One region of the Pseudomonas sp. RIT-To-2 genome, then DNA from elsewhere that is predicted to be linked to it. Evidence: predicted binding sites of a transcription regulator. Region 1 holds the regulator's gene; the other holds the start of a gene.
The links. The regulator sigma-54, encoded in region 1, starts transcription at its own class of promoters, with help from an activator protein. The targets are predictions, from matches to a motif close to ANTGGCATNNANNTTGCTNT.

Region 2: the regulator sigma-54 is predicted to act here: its motif matches at 4,413-4,432, upstream of glnK (P-II family nitrogen regulator).

What each region holds. Positions count from the first base shown of each region.
Region 1 is NZ_JAPYKM010000002.1:278,351-286,220, reverse strand. Features, by position in the region: gene QBK88_RS03285 (class II fumarate hydratase) at 1-855, shown strand, start outside; gene QBK88_RS03280 (hypothetical protein) at 884-1,315, shown strand; gene QBK88_RS03275 (superoxide dismutase) at 1,317-1,928, shown strand; gene QBK88_RS03270 (HPr family phosphocarrier protein) at 2,128-2,403, opposite strand; gene rapZ (RNase adapter RapZ) at 2,420-3,277, opposite strand; gene ptsN (PTS IIA-like nitrogen regulatory protein PtsN) at 3,280-3,744, opposite strand; gene hpf (ribosome hibernation-promoting factor, HPF/YfiA family) at 3,757-4,065, opposite strand; gene QBK88_RS03250 (RNA polymerase factor sigma-54) at 4,176-5,672, opposite strand; gene lptB (LPS export ABC transporter ATP-binding protein) at 5,863-6,588, opposite strand; gene lptA (lipopolysaccharide transport periplasmic protein LptA) at 6,588-7,130, opposite strand; gene lptC (LPS export ABC transporter periplasmic protein LptC) at 7,117-7,689, opposite strand; gene QBK88_RS03230 (KdsC family phosphatase) at 7,698-7,870, opposite strand, start outside.
Region 2 is NZ_JAPYKM010000008.1:2,398-10,267, reverse strand. Features, by position in the region: gene xerC (tyrosine recombinase XerC) at 1-621, shown strand, start outside; gene QBK88_RS09210 (HAD family hydrolase) at 618-1,316, shown strand; gene sutA (transcriptional regulator SutA) at 1,428-1,751, opposite strand; gene QBK88_RS09200 (secondary thiamine-phosphate synthase enzyme YjbQ) at 1,853-2,278, opposite strand; gene QBK88_RS09195 (ammonium transporter) at 2,489-3,835, opposite strand; gene glnK (P-II family nitrogen regulator) at 3,872-4,210, opposite strand; gene QBK88_RS09185 (accessory factor UbiK family protein) at 4,622-4,882, shown strand; gene QBK88_RS09180 (LysR family transcriptional regulator) at 4,998-5,909, shown strand; gene QBK88_RS09175 (YifB family Mg chelatase-like AAA ATPase) at 6,109-7,602, shown strand; gene QBK88_RS09170 (hypothetical protein) at 7,807-7,870, shown strand, end outside.

The DNA of each region.
Region 1 (7,870 bases):
TACGTCAAGACCGGCCGTACCCACTTGATGGACGCCATGCCGGTGCGCCTGAGCCAGGTGCTCAATGGCTGGTCGGCCCAGATCCGCGCCAACATCAGCCACCTGCGTGGCCTGCTGCCCAGCCTGCAGGCGTTGGCCCAGGGCGGCACCGCCGTGGGGACCGGCATCAATGCCCACCCGCAGTTCGCCGGGCGTTTCAGCCATCAGCTGAGCCTGCTGACGGGCGTCGAATTCACCCAGGGCGAGAACCTCTTCGCCCTGATCGGCTCCCAGGACACCGCCGTGGCGGTCTCTGGCCAGCTCAAGGGCACCGCCGTGTCGCTGATGAAGATCGCCAACGACCTGCGCTGGATGAACTCCGGCCCCCTGGCGGGCCTGGGCGAGATCGAGCTGGAAGGCTTGCAGCCTGGCTCCTCGATCATGCCGGGCAAGGTCAACCCGGTGATCCCGGAAGCCACCGCCATGGTCGCCGCTCAGGTCATCGGCAATGACACCACCATCGCCGTGGCGGGGCAGTCGGGCAATTTCGAACTCAACGTGATGCTGCCCATCATTGCCCAGAACCTGCTGTCGAGCATCGAGCTGATGGCCAACGCCAGCCGCCTGCTGGCCGACAAGGCCATCGCCAGCTTCAAGGTCAACGAGGCCAAGCTCAAGGAGGCGCTGTCGCGCAACCCGATCCTGGTCACGGCTCTGAACCCCATCATCGGCTACCTCAAGGCGGCCGAAATCGCCAAGACTGCCTACAAGGAAGGCCGCCCGATCATCGACGTGGCCCTGGAGCACACGGATCTGTCGCGTAGCCAGCTGGAAACCCTGCTGGACCCGGAAAAGCTCACCGCCGGCGGTATCTGATCGCCGTTCACCGCTTCGGAGGCACACCATGCAGCACTGGAAACGCACCATCGAAATGGCCAACGCCTGCTTTGCCCGAGGCGAACTGGTCGATGCGCGGGAGTTGTACCTGCAAGCTCTCGCGCTGGCCCAGGTGTTGTTCGAACGCTGGGCGGATGTCGACGAGGCGGTGGCAGCCTGCGTGATTTCCCATCACAACCTGGCAGACCTGCACCTGCGACTGATGCAGCCGGAAGAGAGTGCCGAATACCTGTGCGCGATCCATCAGCGCCTGCTGCAGGCCGCCCAGGACCCACGGCTGACGCCTGCGCTGCGTGAAGCCGCCTTGCGCCACAGCAGCAAGACTTACGCCGAGTTGCTGGCTTTCATCAGCGAGCATGGCGAGTACCCGCGCACCAGCCGGCTGCTGTTTGGCCAGGAGCAACGGGGCCAGACGGCCCCTCACTATGGAGTTCACTGAAATGCCTTATACCTTGCCTGCGCTGCCTTACGCCTATGACGCCCTGGAACCGCACATCGATGCGGCGACCATGGAAATCCACTACACCAAGCACCACCAGACCTACATCAACAACCTCAACGCGGCCGTGGACGGCACCGAATACGCCGAATGGCCGGTTGAAAAGCTGGTCGCCGCGGTGAAGCAGCTACCCGAGAAGCTTCAGGGTGCGGTGATCAACCAGGGCGGCGGGCACGCTAACCATTCCCTGTTCTGGGAGGTCATGGCGCCTCAGGGCGGCGGGCAGCCCCAGGGCTCCGTGGCCCAGGCCATCGACAAGGAGCTGGGTGGCTTCGACGCCTTCAAGGAGGCCTTCACCAAGGCTGCGCTGACCCGCTTCGGCAGTGGCTGGGCCTGGCTGAGCGTCACCCCGCAGAAGACGCTGGTGGTTGAAAGCAGCGGTAACCAGGACAGCCCTTTGATGAACGGCAACACGCCTGTCCTGGGCCTGGATGTGTGGGAACACGCCTACTACCTGAAGTACCAGAACCGTCGCCCTGAATACATCAACGCCTTCTACAACGTGGTCAACTGGGCCGAAGTGGAGCGTCGCTACCGGGCTGCCATTGCCTGATGAACCGGCGCCTGGTGTTCACGCGCTTGCGTTTGCTGTTGGGCAGTGCGCTGTTGCTGGCAGGCGCGGCGATCATCGTCACCGAAGCGCTGGCACGGTTTGCGCCGTTGTAGAGTCGGGGTTGAACGCCTTCACGGGTCAGCGCTGTACGAAGAAGCCCGGCACTAGGCCGGGCTTTTTGCTGAGCGGGGCAGGGCGCTCACTCGCCTTCGTCGAACTTGTTGTTGATCAGTTCGACAATCGCCGCCATGGCTTCTTCCTGCTGCTCGCCTTCGGTCTTCAAGTACACCTGCGTGCCCTTGCCGGCCGCCAGCATCATCACGGCCATGATGCTCTTGCCGTCGATCAGGCTATCGGGGTTGCGGCCAATGCGTACCTGACAATCAGGAAACTTACCGGCCACGCCGACGAACTTGGCCGCTGCGCGAGCATGCAGGCCAAGCTTGTTGATGATTTCAATTTCACGAGCGGGCATCGCGGTGGGGGTCCTTTCAACTGAGGTCGCGGTGGCGAACCTGAACGTTCTTGAGCGTCTGCTGCAAAGCCTGGCCCAGGCGTTCGGTAATGTAGACCGAACGATGGTGCCCGCCGGTGCAACCGATGGCAATGGTGACATAGGCGCGGTTGCTGGCGGCGAAGCGCGGCAACCACTTTTGCAGGTAACTGGCGATGTCCTGGTACATCTCTTCCACATCCGGCTGGGCCGCCAGGTAGTCGATGACCGGTTGTTCCAGCCCCGAATGGTCGCGAAGTTCGGGCTTCCAGTAGGGGTTGGGCAAGCAGCGCACGTCGAACACCAGGTCGGCGTCCACCGGCATGCCCCGCTTGAACCCGAACGACTCTATCAGGAACGCGGTGCCCGGCTCGGGCTTGTTCAGCAGTCGCAGCTTGAGGGAGTCACGCAACTGGTAGAGATTCAGATGGGTGGTGTTGATCTTGAGGTCGGCCAGGTCGGCGATCGGGCTGAGCAAGTCGGTTTCCACCCGAATCGCCTCGGCCAGCGAGCGCGAAGTGTTGCTGAGCGGGTGGCGCCGCCGTGTTTCGGAGAAACGCTTGAGCAGGGTTTCCTCGTCGGCGTCCAGGTACAACACATCACATTGGATGTGCTTGTCCCGCGCTTCCTGCAGCAACTGCGGGAAGCGTGACAGGTCGCTAGGCAGGTTGCGGGCGTCGATGGACACGGCGACCAGTGGCTGGGCCAGCTCGGTGCGTATCAATGCGCGCTCGGCCAGTTCCGGCAGCAGCCCGGCCGGCAGGTTGTCGATGCAGTAGAAGCCGTTGTCTTCCAGTACATCCAGGGCCGTGCTCTTGCCCGAGCCGGAGCGACCGCTGACGATGATCAGGCGCATGGTCAATGACCTTTCTGTTCGTCCAGAACCACTTGATAGAGTGCTTCGCTGCTCTTGGCCGAACGCAGGCGCTCACGCACGTCGGCGCGGTCGAGCATACTGGCGATCTGGCTGAGCAGCGCCAGGTGTTCGTTGGTGGCTTCCTGGGGCACCAGCAGCACGAAGATCAGGTCCACGGGGGCGCCGTCGATGGCGTCGTAGTCGATCTTGTGTTCCAGGTGCAGCAGGGCGCTGACCGGCGATGTCAGGCCGGGCAGGCGACAATGGGGGATGGCGATGCCGTTGCCAAAACCGGTGGAACCGAGTTTTTCACGGGCGATCAGGCTGTCGAACACCACCTGCATCTCCAGCCCCGGCACTTCGCGAGCAAAGAAGGTGGCGATGGTTTCGATGGCTTTCTTTTTACTGCCGCCCGGCACGTTCACGAGGGAACGGCCGGGGGTCAGGATATGTTGAAGTTGAGTCATGAGTGGGGAGGGTCAGCGGGCAGTCGCGCCTTGCAGCAGACTCTGCTGTTTTTCCTTATGCTTTTTGAGTTGGCGGTCGAGCTTGTCGGTGAGCAGGTCGATGGCCGCGTACATGTCGTCATGCTCCGCGTTGGCCACTACTTCGCCACCGGGTACGCGCAGGGTGGCCTCGATTTTCTGTTTCAGCTTCTCGACCTCCATGATGACCTGCACGTTGGTGATCTTGTCGAAATGGCGCTCCAATCGGTCCAGTTTCTCACCGATGTAAGTGCGCATGGCGTCGGTCACAACCAGTTGATGTCCACTGATGTTGACTTGCATACCGCTTTCTCCTTATTGCCAGTGCATAAAGAGACAGGTCGGATAACCTGCCACTGGAACGCTGTGGCTCATCTGGCGCGCCCACCGGCGGCGCTTGCGCGCCGCCAGGATCACATCAACCGCTTGCGTTCGCTGGACGGCGCGATCCCAAGGGATTCACGGTACTTGGCGACAGTGCGGCGGGCTACCTGGATGCCTTGTGCCTCCAGTAAACCAGCGATCTTGCTGTCACTCAATGGCTTTTTCTGATTTTCGGCGGCAACCAGTTTCTTGATGATCGCGCGAATTGCCGTGGACGAGCATTCACCGCCTTCGGAGGTGCTGACGTGGCTGGAGAAAAAGTATTTCAGCTCGTATATGCCACGCGGCGTGTGCATGTATTTCTGCGTGGTCACCCGCGAAATGGTCGACTCGTGCATGCCCACCGCTTCAGCGATATCGTGCAGTACCAGTGGCTTCATGGCCTCGTCGCCGTAGTCAAGGAAACCACGCTGGTGCTCGACGATCTGGCTGGCCACCTTCATCAGGGTTTCGTTGCGGCTTTGCAGGCTCTTGATGAACCAGCGCGCTTCCTGCAACTGGTTGCGCATGAAGGTGTTGTCGGCGCTGGTATCGGCGCGGCGCACGAAGCCGGCGTACTGAGGGTTGACCCGCAGGCGCGGCACCGCTTCCTGGTTCAGTTCCACCAGCCAGCGTTCGTTGTCCTTGCGCACGATCACGTCCGGCACCACGTATTCGGCTTCGGTGGACTCGATCTGCGAGCCAGGGCGCGGGTTGAGGCTCTGCACCAGCTCGATCACCTGGCGCAGTTCGTCTTCCTTGAGCTTCATGCGCCGCATCAGCTGGCTGTAGTCGCGGCTGCCCAGCAGGTCGATGTACTCGGCCACCAGACGCTGGGCTTCCGCCAGCCACAGGGTCTTGGCGGGCATCTGGCGCAATTGCAGCAGCAGGCACTCGCTAAGGTCGCGGGCACCAATGCCGGCGGGCTCGAACTGCTGGATGCGGTGCAGCACGGCCTCGACTTCGTCCAGCTCGATGTCGAGCTCCGGGTCGAAGGAGTCGCAGATTTCCTGCAAGGTCTCGTCCAGGTAGCCCTGGTTGTTGATGCAGTCGATCAGGGTGACGGCGATCAGCCGGTCGGTGTCGGACATGGGCGCCAGGTTCAGTTGCCACAGCAGATGGCTCTGCAGGCTCTCGCCGGCCGACGTGCGGGTGGTGAAGTCCCATTCGTCGTCATCGTTGCTGGGCAGGCTGCTGGCGCTGGTCTGATAGATGTCTTCCCAGGCGGTGTCGACGGGAAGCTCGTTGGGAATGCGTTCGCTCCACTCGCCATCTTCGAGGTTGTCGACGGTGGGTGCGGTGGTTTCCTGGTAGCTGGGCTCCTGGATTTCCGGCGTGACCTGCTGCTCGGCCTTGTCGGCCATCGGGTCGCTGTTGTCGAAATCGTCGCCTTCTTCCTGGCGCTCGAGCATGGGGTTGGATTCCAGGGCCTCCTGGATTTCCTGCTGGAGGTCCAGGGTGGAGAGCTGGAGGAGGCGGATGGCCTGTTGCAACTGCGGTGTCATCGTCAGTTGCTGGCCCATTCTTAGGACGAGCGATGGTTTCATGGCAGGGGCTTAACACCTTATTCGCCGGCGCAAAGCGCCATCCACTACAGGGCGCCGAGGCTCTCGGCTTTTGTCGTAAGCAAATTATATGCCTGAAACCGAAGTGTTTGCCTAGAGCGATGCCGCAATAAAAGCCCCGTGGGGCTAAAAAAATGCGACACGCCCAGGCATCAAGCCAAACACCTCGCCTTTACAGGCGGAACTCGTGACCGAGGTAAACCTCTTTCACCAGTTGGTTTGCCAGGATGGTTTCGGCATCGCCCTCGGCGATCAACTGGCCATCGTTGACGATGTAAGCGGTTTCGCAGATGTCCAGTGTCTCGCGAACGTTGTGGTCGGTGATCAACACCCCGATACCCTTGTTCTTGAGGTGGTGGATGATCTGCTTGATGTCGCCGACCGAAATCGGGTCGACACCGGCGAACGGTTCGTCCAGCAGGATGAACTTGGGCGCGGTGGCCAGGGCGCGGGCGATTTCCACTCGGCGCCGCTCACCACCGGACAGGCTCATGCCCAGGTTGTCGCGAATATGGGTGATGTGGAACTCCTGCAGCAGGCTTTCCAGCTCCTTGAGGCGCCCGGGCTTGTCCAGCTCCTTGCGCGTCTCCAGGATCGCCATGATGTTGTCCGACACCGACAGCTTGCGGAAGATCGAGGCTTCCTGTGGCAGGTAGCCGATACCGGAGCGTGCGCGGCCGTGCATCGGCTGGTGGCTGACGTCCAGGTCGTCGATGAGCACGCGACCCTGGTCCGCCTGCACCAGGCCGACGATCATGTAGAAGCAGGTGGTCTTGCCGGCGCCGTTGGGCCCCAGCAGGCCGACGATCTGCCCGCTTTCGATGGACATGCTGACGTCACGCACCACTTGCCGGCCCTTGTAGGCCTTGGCCAGGTGCTGGGCTTTGAGAGTCGCCATTACTTGCCCTGCTGCTGGTCGGTTTTGCTTTTCGGCTGGATGACCATGTCGATCCGTGGACGCGGCGCCGTGATCTTGGTGCCATTGGCACGGCCAGCGTTGACCACCTGCTTGACGGTGTCGTAGATGATCTTCTCACCTTCGGAGGTATTGCCGTCGTTCACCACCTTGGCCTGGTCGATCAGGGTGATGTGGTTCAGCGCCGACTGGTACTGGATGGTCTTGCCCCAACCCTGCACGATCGGCTTGTCGATGGCCGGCTTCTGCTCGTAGTAGGCCAGGTTGCCCACGGAGGTGAAGGTGTCCACGTCGCCCTGCGCGTTTCGGGTGATGGTCACGGTGTTGCCGGTGATCTTCATGGTGCCTTGGGTAATGATCACATTGCCCTTGTAGACAGCCACGCCCTGCTTGTCATCCAGTTGCGCATCGTCGGACTGGATGTGGATCGGTTGGTCGCGGTCCGTTGGCAGTGCCCAGGCGCTAACGCTCCCCAGTGCAGAGCCCAGGGAGAGCAATAAAGGGAGGGTTTTAACGAGCCTCATACAATCCTCTTACGTTGGACAGCAAGTTGATCTTGCTGTCTTTCAAATATGCCTTCATGCCCTTGCCCGTAGAGACGCCACCGGCGCCGTCGATTCTAACGTCTCGGTCTGTCTGCGCATATTGCTGTTGTGGGAATACCGTCATGCGTGTGCTGGTAATCAGGGTAGGGCGGTCTTTCTGGTCGGTACGGGCGATGCGCACGTTGTCGATAAGCTCGACCTGGGTGCCGTCCGGGTTCACTTCGCCCTTGTCGCTGGTCACATGCCATGGGTATACGGTGCCACGGTACAGGTTCATGTCCGGGTTCGTCACCTTGGTGATCTGGCTGGCCTGCATGTGCTCGACCTTGTCGGCGGTCATGCGGTATTGCACGCCCCCATCCGGCAGGTACTGCACGCTGTGGGCGTTGATGGCGTAATAGTCGATGGCACTGTCGTCGATGGCCGCGGCGGGCTTTTCGAGGAAGGTGTCCGGGTTGATGTTCCAATAGCCGACCGAGACGAAGATCGCCACGATGACGCAGAACAGCAGTAGGTTGCGCAGTTTTTTGCTCGGCATGGGAAACTCTATAAATAGGCGGCCAAGGCCGCTTCGAGGTTGCCTTGGGCGCGCAGGATCAGCTCGCAGAACTCGCGGGCGGCGCCTTCGCCGCCACGGGCCTGGGTGACGCCGTCGGCATGTTCGCGCACGAATGGCGTGGCGTTGGCCACCGCCATGCCCAGGCCGACGCGGCGAATAG
Region 2 (7,870 bases), on a different contig from region 1:
CCGGCCAACGGCCTGTCGCCCCCCAAGGGCGAACGCCGGCTGCCGCGTACTCTGGACACCGACCGTGCCCTGCAATTGCTGGAAGGTGCCGTTGAGGACGATTTCCTCGCCCACCGCGACCAGGCCATGCTGGAGCTGTTCTACTCCTCCGGGCTGCGTCTGTCCGAGCTGACCAGCCTCAACCTGGAGCAACTGGACCTGGCCGACGGCCTGGTACAAGTGCATGGCAAGGGCAGCAAGACCCGCGTGCTGCCGGTCGGCCGCAAGGCCCGCGACGCTCTGCAGCAGTGGTTGCCCCTGCGCGGGTTGAGCAACCCGGCCGATGACGCCGTGTTCGTCAGCCAGCAAGGCCGCCGCCTGGGGCCACGGGCCATTCAGTTGCGGGTAAAGGCCGCTGGCGAACGCGAGCTGGGCCAGAACCTCCACCCGCACATGCTGCGGCACTCTTTCGCCAGCCATCTGCTGGAGTCATCACAGGACCTGCGCGCGGTACAGGAAATGCTGGGCCACGCCGACATCGCCACCACGCAGATCTACACCCACCTGGACTTCCAGCACCTGGCAACCGTCTATGACAGCGCCCACCCACGGGCCAAACGCAGCAAGGACAGTGACACATGAGCATCGAGCTGATCACCTTCGACCTGGACGACACCCTGTGGGACACCGCCCCGGTTATTGTCACCGCCGAAGCCGTGTTGCGAGACTGGCTGGGCGAGCACGCACCAAAACTGGGCCCGATCGAGGTGGAACATCTGTTCGCCATTCGCAAACGCCTCGTGGATGCCGAGCCTGGTCTCAAGCACCGCATCAGTGCGTTGCGCCGCCTGGTGCTGCTGCACGCACTGCGCGAAGCTGGTTACCCGGAGCCAGAGGCGGCGCACCTGGCGCAGAAGAGCTTCGAGGTGTTCCTGCACGCTCGGCATCAGATCGAGGTGTTCCCCGACGCACTGCCGGCCCTAGAGCAACTGGGCCAGCATTACACCCTGGGCGTGGTCACCAATGGCAACGCCGACGTGCGCCGCCTGGGGCTGGCCGACCACTTCGCCTTTGCTTTGTGCGCCGAAGACCTGGGCATCGGCAAGCCAGACCCGGCCCCCTTCATCGAAGCGCTCAAGCGCGGTGGTGGCGTGGCCGCCAGCGCAGCCGTGCATGTGGGCGACCACCCCGGCGATGACATCCTGGGCGCGCAGCAAGCCGGCCTCAAGGCCATCTGGTACAACCCACAGGGCAAGCCGTGGGAAGCGGACCACAAGCCGGATGCCGAGGTGCGTAGCCTGCTGGAAATCGCCCAGGTTCTGGCAAGCTGGAAGTAACGCCCCGCGCGGTCCTGCAGGGCCCGCTATGCGCCGGCAGCACCGGGCGCCACACATCCCGGGCATGAAAAAGCCCGCAGCGACGGCGGGCTTTTTCAGGGAAGCAGGGACTCAGATAGGGCGGCTGCCATATTTGTTGTCCGGCTTCTTGGGCGGATCGGCGACCACATTGGCCTCCACTTCCTGCACTTTGCCGCCACGGGCCAGGAACTCTTCCATGGCACGGGCAAGGGCATCGCGCTCCTTGTTCTTGGCTTCAATACTAGGCAGTTCGTCTACCGACACCGCAGCCTTGGACTTGCCTTTGGCCGCGGGTGCAGGGACGTCGCCGCCATCGTCGTCGGCAACGTCTTCAGCCGCCGCTTCGAGGCCTTCCTCGGTATCGTCCTCGTCACCTACTTCGAGTTCGTCGTTTTCCAGATCATCGTCGCTCATGTTCTACCTCATGACTTGCGAAAAGCAGATTATTTATAGCCCAGCCTGACCTTCTGTCGATGGCTGCCAGGAAAAATTCATATCCGTCGGTTTGCCGACGGTCATCGGGTGTCGCCCTGCAACGTGGCGACCACCCTGCGAGCACCGCCGTGATCACGGTGCTCACCCAGATACACGCCTTGCCAGGTACCCACCGCCAACCGCCCGTCCCGCACTGGCAACGTCAACTGACAGCCTAGCAAACTGGCCTTGAAGTGTGCCGGCAGGTCATCCGCGCCTTCGTCGTTGTGCTCATAGCCGCTGTTACCCTGGGGTACCAGGCGGTTGAAGAAACGCTCGAAGTCACGACGAACCGCGGGGTCGGCGTTTTCGTTGATGGTCAACGACGCCGACGTATGCTGCAGCATCAGGTGCAGCAGGCCAATGCGGCATGCACGCAACTCGGGCCAGTCGGCCAGCAGTTCATCCGTTACCAGATGGAAGCCGCGCGGCCTTGGCTTCAAGGTGATCAACCGTTGCTGCCACATACCATTCTCCACACGTTCGGGGCGCATTCTAGCGCGCTCTGGGAAAAAGCAAAGGGGCTAAATTCATCAATGCGTGTAAGCCAAATGCCTACACCGAATCGATGCCGGCAACAAGCTGGAAGTTCCCGCGCGCAAACCGTTTGCGCCCTGAGCAAATGACAAATCGCGGGCAAAAAAATGCCCGGCGAGCCGGGCATTTTTCATGGGTGGTTACAGGTTGTAGCCACGCTCGTTGTGTTGAGCCAGGTCCAGGCCCACCGACTCTTCTTCTTCGTTGACGCGCAGGCCCATGACCATGTCCAGCACCTTGAGGATCACATACGTGACCACCGCGGTGTAGACGATGGTGAACGCCACGCCTTTGCACTGAATCCACACTTGTGCGGCGATGTCGGTCACGGTGCCGAAGCCACCCAGCGACGGTGCGGCGAACACACCGGTGAGGATAGCGCCCAGGATACCGCCGATACCGTGCACGCCGAAGGCGTCCAGGGAGTCGTCGTAGCCCAGTTTGCGTTTCAGGGTGGTGGCGCAGAAGAAGCACACCACGCCAGCAGCCAGGCCGATGACCAGCGCGCCCATCGGGCCCACGGTACCGGCGGCAGGGGTAATGGCTACCAGGCCTGCGACCACGCCCGAGGCGATGCCCAGAGCGCTGGGTTTACCGTGGGTGATCCACTCGGCGAACATCCAGCCCAGTGCGGCGGCGGCAGTGGCGATCTGGGTAACCAGCATGGCCATGCCGGCGGTGCCGTTGGCGGCCGCGGCGGAGCCGGCGTTGAAGCCGAACCAGCCTACCCACAGCATGGCAGCGCCCATCAGGGTGTAGCCCAGGTTGTGCGGAGCCATCGGGGTGGTCGGGAAGCCTTTGCGCTTGCCCAGCACCAGGCACGCCACCAGGCCAGCGATACCGGCGTTGATGTGCACCACGGTACCACCGGCGAAGTCCAGCACGCCCCAGTCACCCAGCAGCGAACCAGGACCGGACCAGACCATGTGTGCGATCGGTGCGTAGACCAGGGTGAACCAGATGCCCATGAACACCAGCATGGCCGAGAACTTCATGCGTTCGGCGAAGGCACCGACGATCAGCGCCGGGGTGATGATGGCGAAGGTCATCTGGAAGGTGACGAATACCGCTTCAGGAATCAGCGCTGCGGGGCCAGTGATGCTGGCAGGGGTGATGCCGGCCAGGAAAGCCTTGGCCAGGCTGCCCACGAAGGAGTTGTAGTTGACTACGCCCGCTTCCATACCGGTGGTGTCGAAAGCCATGCTGTAACCGTAGATGGTCCACAGAATGCTGACCAGGCCCGTGATGGCGAAGCACTGCATCATTACCGAGAGGATGTTCTTGGACCGCACCATGCCGCCGTAGAACAGCGCCAGGCCCGGAATGGTCATGAACAGCACCAGCGCGGTGGACGTGAGCATCCAGGCGGTGTCGCCGGAGTTGAGCACGGGGGCGGCTGGGGTTGCCACCTCGTCTGCAGCCATCGCAAGCGTTGGCAAAACGAGGGACAAAAGGGCTCCTAGCCCTGCGAAGCGACGCAGAGTCATGTTGTTATCTCCTGGGGCGTTGGGGTTTGGGGCGGCTTAGATCGCGTCGGTGTCGGTTTCGCCGGTACGGATGCGAATCGCCTGTTCCAGATTGACCACGAAAATCTTGCCGTCACCGATCTTGCCGGTGTTGGCGGCCTTGGTGATCGCCTCGATCACACGGTCCAGATCCTTGTCGTCAATGGCGACATCGATCTTCACCTTGGGCAGGAAGTCGACCACGTACTCCGCGCCGCGATACAGCTCGGTGTGACCCTTCTGCCGCCCGAAGCCTTTCACCTCGGTAACGGTAATGCCCTGCACGCCGATTTCGGACAACGACTCGCGTACATCGTCCAATTTGAACGGCTTGATGATGGCAGTGACTAGCTTCATGAAACTTTCTCCCGAATTAGTGGACTTGCCCCAGGAAAACAAACCCAGCTCAAGTCTAAGCGCAGTGTCTGGCTTTGTAACGCGTCGTCGATCCTGCATCCCCTGACCGACCACCAGAACCGCTCCTGACGAAACACTTCCCGCTCCGCCTGCGCACTGCATTCGTCACATCGACTGCATCAGTGCATGGGTCAATGGTGTCTAAGCAGAAACCTTGCCATGTCCGCGCAACTCAACAAATTCGGCCTATTTACCGCCAGCGCCCTGCTTTGCCCCACACCTGATCAACGGTTGCGCGCCAAACTGGTGCGCCGTGGATCACGGCGATGCGCAAAAACCGTGCGCGCGCCACGAACTGACTATAGACGGCCCCGTGGTACACTCCAGGCCATCAGATTCAGGAATTTCACCATGCTTGCGCCCAAAGCCTTCCTCGACGCCCTCGGCGACCACGCCTCGCGCCTGTTCAGCAGCGACACCGCCCAACCGCGCGCGGAACTGGAAAGCCAGTTCAAGCTGCTGCTGCAAAGCGGGTTCAGCAAACTGGACCTGGTCAGCCGGGAAGAATTCGACAGCCAGATGGTCGTGCTGGCACGCACCCGCGCGCGCCTGGAAGCGCTGGAGGCCAAGATGGCTGAACTGGAAGCGCGCCTGACGCCCCCCACCCCATAGTCAGCCTTTGCGGGAGCTGGCCTGCCAGCGCGCTTTTCCCCAACGCTTGCTGGCAAGCCGGCTCCCACACGCTCTACACTCCAGCCTTCATCTGAAGGACTGGAGGCACACGCCGATGAACCGCAACGAATTGCGCAAGGCCGACATCAACCTCATGGTGGTGTTCGAGACCTTGATGCTGGAACGCAACGTCACCCGCGTCGCGGAAAAGCTGTTCCTTGGCCAGCCCACCATCAGCTCGGCGCTCAACCGCCTGCGCACCATGTTCAACGACCCGCTGTTCGTGCGCGTCGGCCACCGCATGGAGCCCACCGCCCGCGCCGAAGAACTGGCCCGCCACCTGTCCCCGGCCCTGGACGCCCTGTCCATCGCCATCAGCCTCAGCCACGACTTCGACCCGGCCATCAGCACCTCCACCTTCCGCATCGGCCTGTCCGACGACGTCGAATTCGGCCTGCTGCCGCCCTTGCTGCGCGCCCTGCGCCTGGAAGCGCCGAAGGTGGTGTTCGTGGTCCAGCACGTCGACTACTGGCGGGTCCCCGACCTGCTCGCCTCCGGCGAAATCACCGTGGGCATCAGCCAGACTCGCGGCCTGCCGGCGAACGCCAAGCGCAAACTGCTGCGCCGCATCCAGCCACGCATCCTGCGCGCCGACAAATCCGACCACCCCCTGACCCTGGACGAATACTGCGCCCGCCCCCACGTGCTGGTGTCACACATGGCCAATACCAGTGGCGTGGTGGATGAGTGGCTGGAAGAGATCGGACGCAAGCGCAACGTCGTGCTTTCGGTACCCCAATACAGCGCCCTGCCCGCGCTGCTGGCAGGCACCGACCTGCTCGCCGGGGCGCCGGACTATGCGGCGAATGCCATGGTGGGGTATGGGAACCTGTACACCGAGCCGTTGCCGTTCGATACGCCGACGCTGGATTTGTCGATGGTGTGGCTGAGCGTGATGGACACCGATCCTGGCGAGCGATGGTTGAGGTCGCGGTTAGAGGCGTTCATGAGTGATTTGCCGAGGTAACCAGGCAGATTCCAAACGATGCCGTAGCGAGCCTTGTCTACGCCAAGCGCTTTTGAAGGCTCCTTGTGGGACCGGGCAAAGCTCGGGAAGCAGGCACCGCGGAAACACCCTGCCGCAATATCCAGCGCCCAGCCGGCCCGCCACCCACTACCCTTCAGACACCGCAGGAAGCGGCCCCCCTTCAACGCACGGAGCAACCATGTCCCTAGCCATCGTCCACAGCCGCGCCCAGGTCGGTGTCGGCGCGCCGGCCGTCACGGTGGAAACCCACCTTGCCAATGGCCTGCCTTCGCTCACGCTGGTAGGCCTGCCGGAAGCCTCGGTCAAGGAGAGCAAGGACCGCGTGCGCAGCGCCATCGTCAATTCGCAGCTCAACTTCCCGGCACGCCGTATCACCCAGAACCTGGCACCCGCCGACCTCCCCAAGGACGGTGGGCGCTACGACCTGGCCATCGCATTGGGCATACTCGCCGCCAGTGGCCAGTTTCCCAGCGCGGCACTGCGTGATGTGGAATGCCTGGGCGAATTGGCGCTGTCCGGCGCCATACGCCCGGTTCAGGGCGTGCTGCCTGCGGCACTGGCGGCGCGGGAGGCGGGACGGGCGCTGGTGGTGCCTTGCGAGAACGCCGAGGAAGCCAGCCTGGCCTCCGGGCTGGTGGTCATAGCCGCCAGCAACCTGCTGGAGCTGGTCTGTCACTTCAATGAGCAGCAGCGTATCAGCCCGTTCAGCTCCAATGGCCTCATCCTGCTCAACCGCCCCTACCCGGACCTCAGCGAGGTACAGGGCCAGCAGGCCGCCAAGCGCGCATTGCTGGTCGCTGCCGCGGGAGCGCATAACCTGCTGTTCAGCGGCCCCCCGGGTACCGGCAAGACCCTGCTCGCCAGCCGCCTGCCCGGGCTGTTGCCGCCGTTGGACGAACGCGAAGCGCTGGAGGTGGCGGCCATTCAATCAGTCGCCAGCCTCGCACCGTTGACGCACTGGCCGCAGCGGCCGTTCCGCCATCCCCACCACTCGGCTTCCGGCGCCGCGCTGGTCGGGGGTGGCAGCCGTCCGCAACCAGGGGAAATTACCTTGGCCCACCATGGGGTGCTCTTCCTCGACGAACTTCCTGAATTCGATCGCAAGGTACTGGAGGTGCTGCGTGAACCCCTTGAGTCCGGCGAAATAGTCATCGCCCGCGCCCGCGACAAGATCCGCTTCCCGGCGCGCTTTCAACTGGTCGCCGCCATGAACCCCTGCCCCTGTGGATATCTCGGCGACCCCAGCAGCCGCTGCAGTTGCAGCACCGACCAGATCGCCCGGTACCGCAACAAGCTATCGGGGCCGCTGCTGGACCGCATCGACCTGCACCTGACCGTCGCCCGCGAAACCACGGCCCTGAACCCCACCCCGCAACCCGGCGACGACACTGCTCATGCCGCAGCCCGCGTGGCCGCCGCCCGCGAACGGCAGTTCAAGCGCCAGGGTTGTGCCAATGCCTTCCTCGACCTGCCGGGGCTGAAAGCCCATTGCAAGTTATCCACAGCCGATGAGCACTGGCTGGAAACCGCGTGCGAGCGGCTGACGTTATCGTTGCGGGCTGCGCACCGGCTGTTGAAGGTGGCGCGGACGTTGGCCGATCTGGAGGAAGTCGCGCAGATAGGACGCGGGCATGTGGCGGAGGCGTTGCAGTATCGTCCTACAAGTTCGTGAAGGAAATTTCTGCTTTTACCGCGTTGCCTTGACCGTCAACCTGAGCACGCTTAACGTCTGCCCTTCAAGAACAGACAGCCTCCAACGCAACCTAGGGCTCACATATGGAATTGAAGATAGCGTGGTGGAACTGTCACTTGAGGAAAACTGGATAGATGTCTCCGACCATTTTCCAGTTATGTGTAGCTTAAAGAAGGTGGCAACATGAGTTTCCTTGATCTCGTCACACAAAGCGTTTCAAAGGCCAATAGCTCAAAGCTTACTTTAA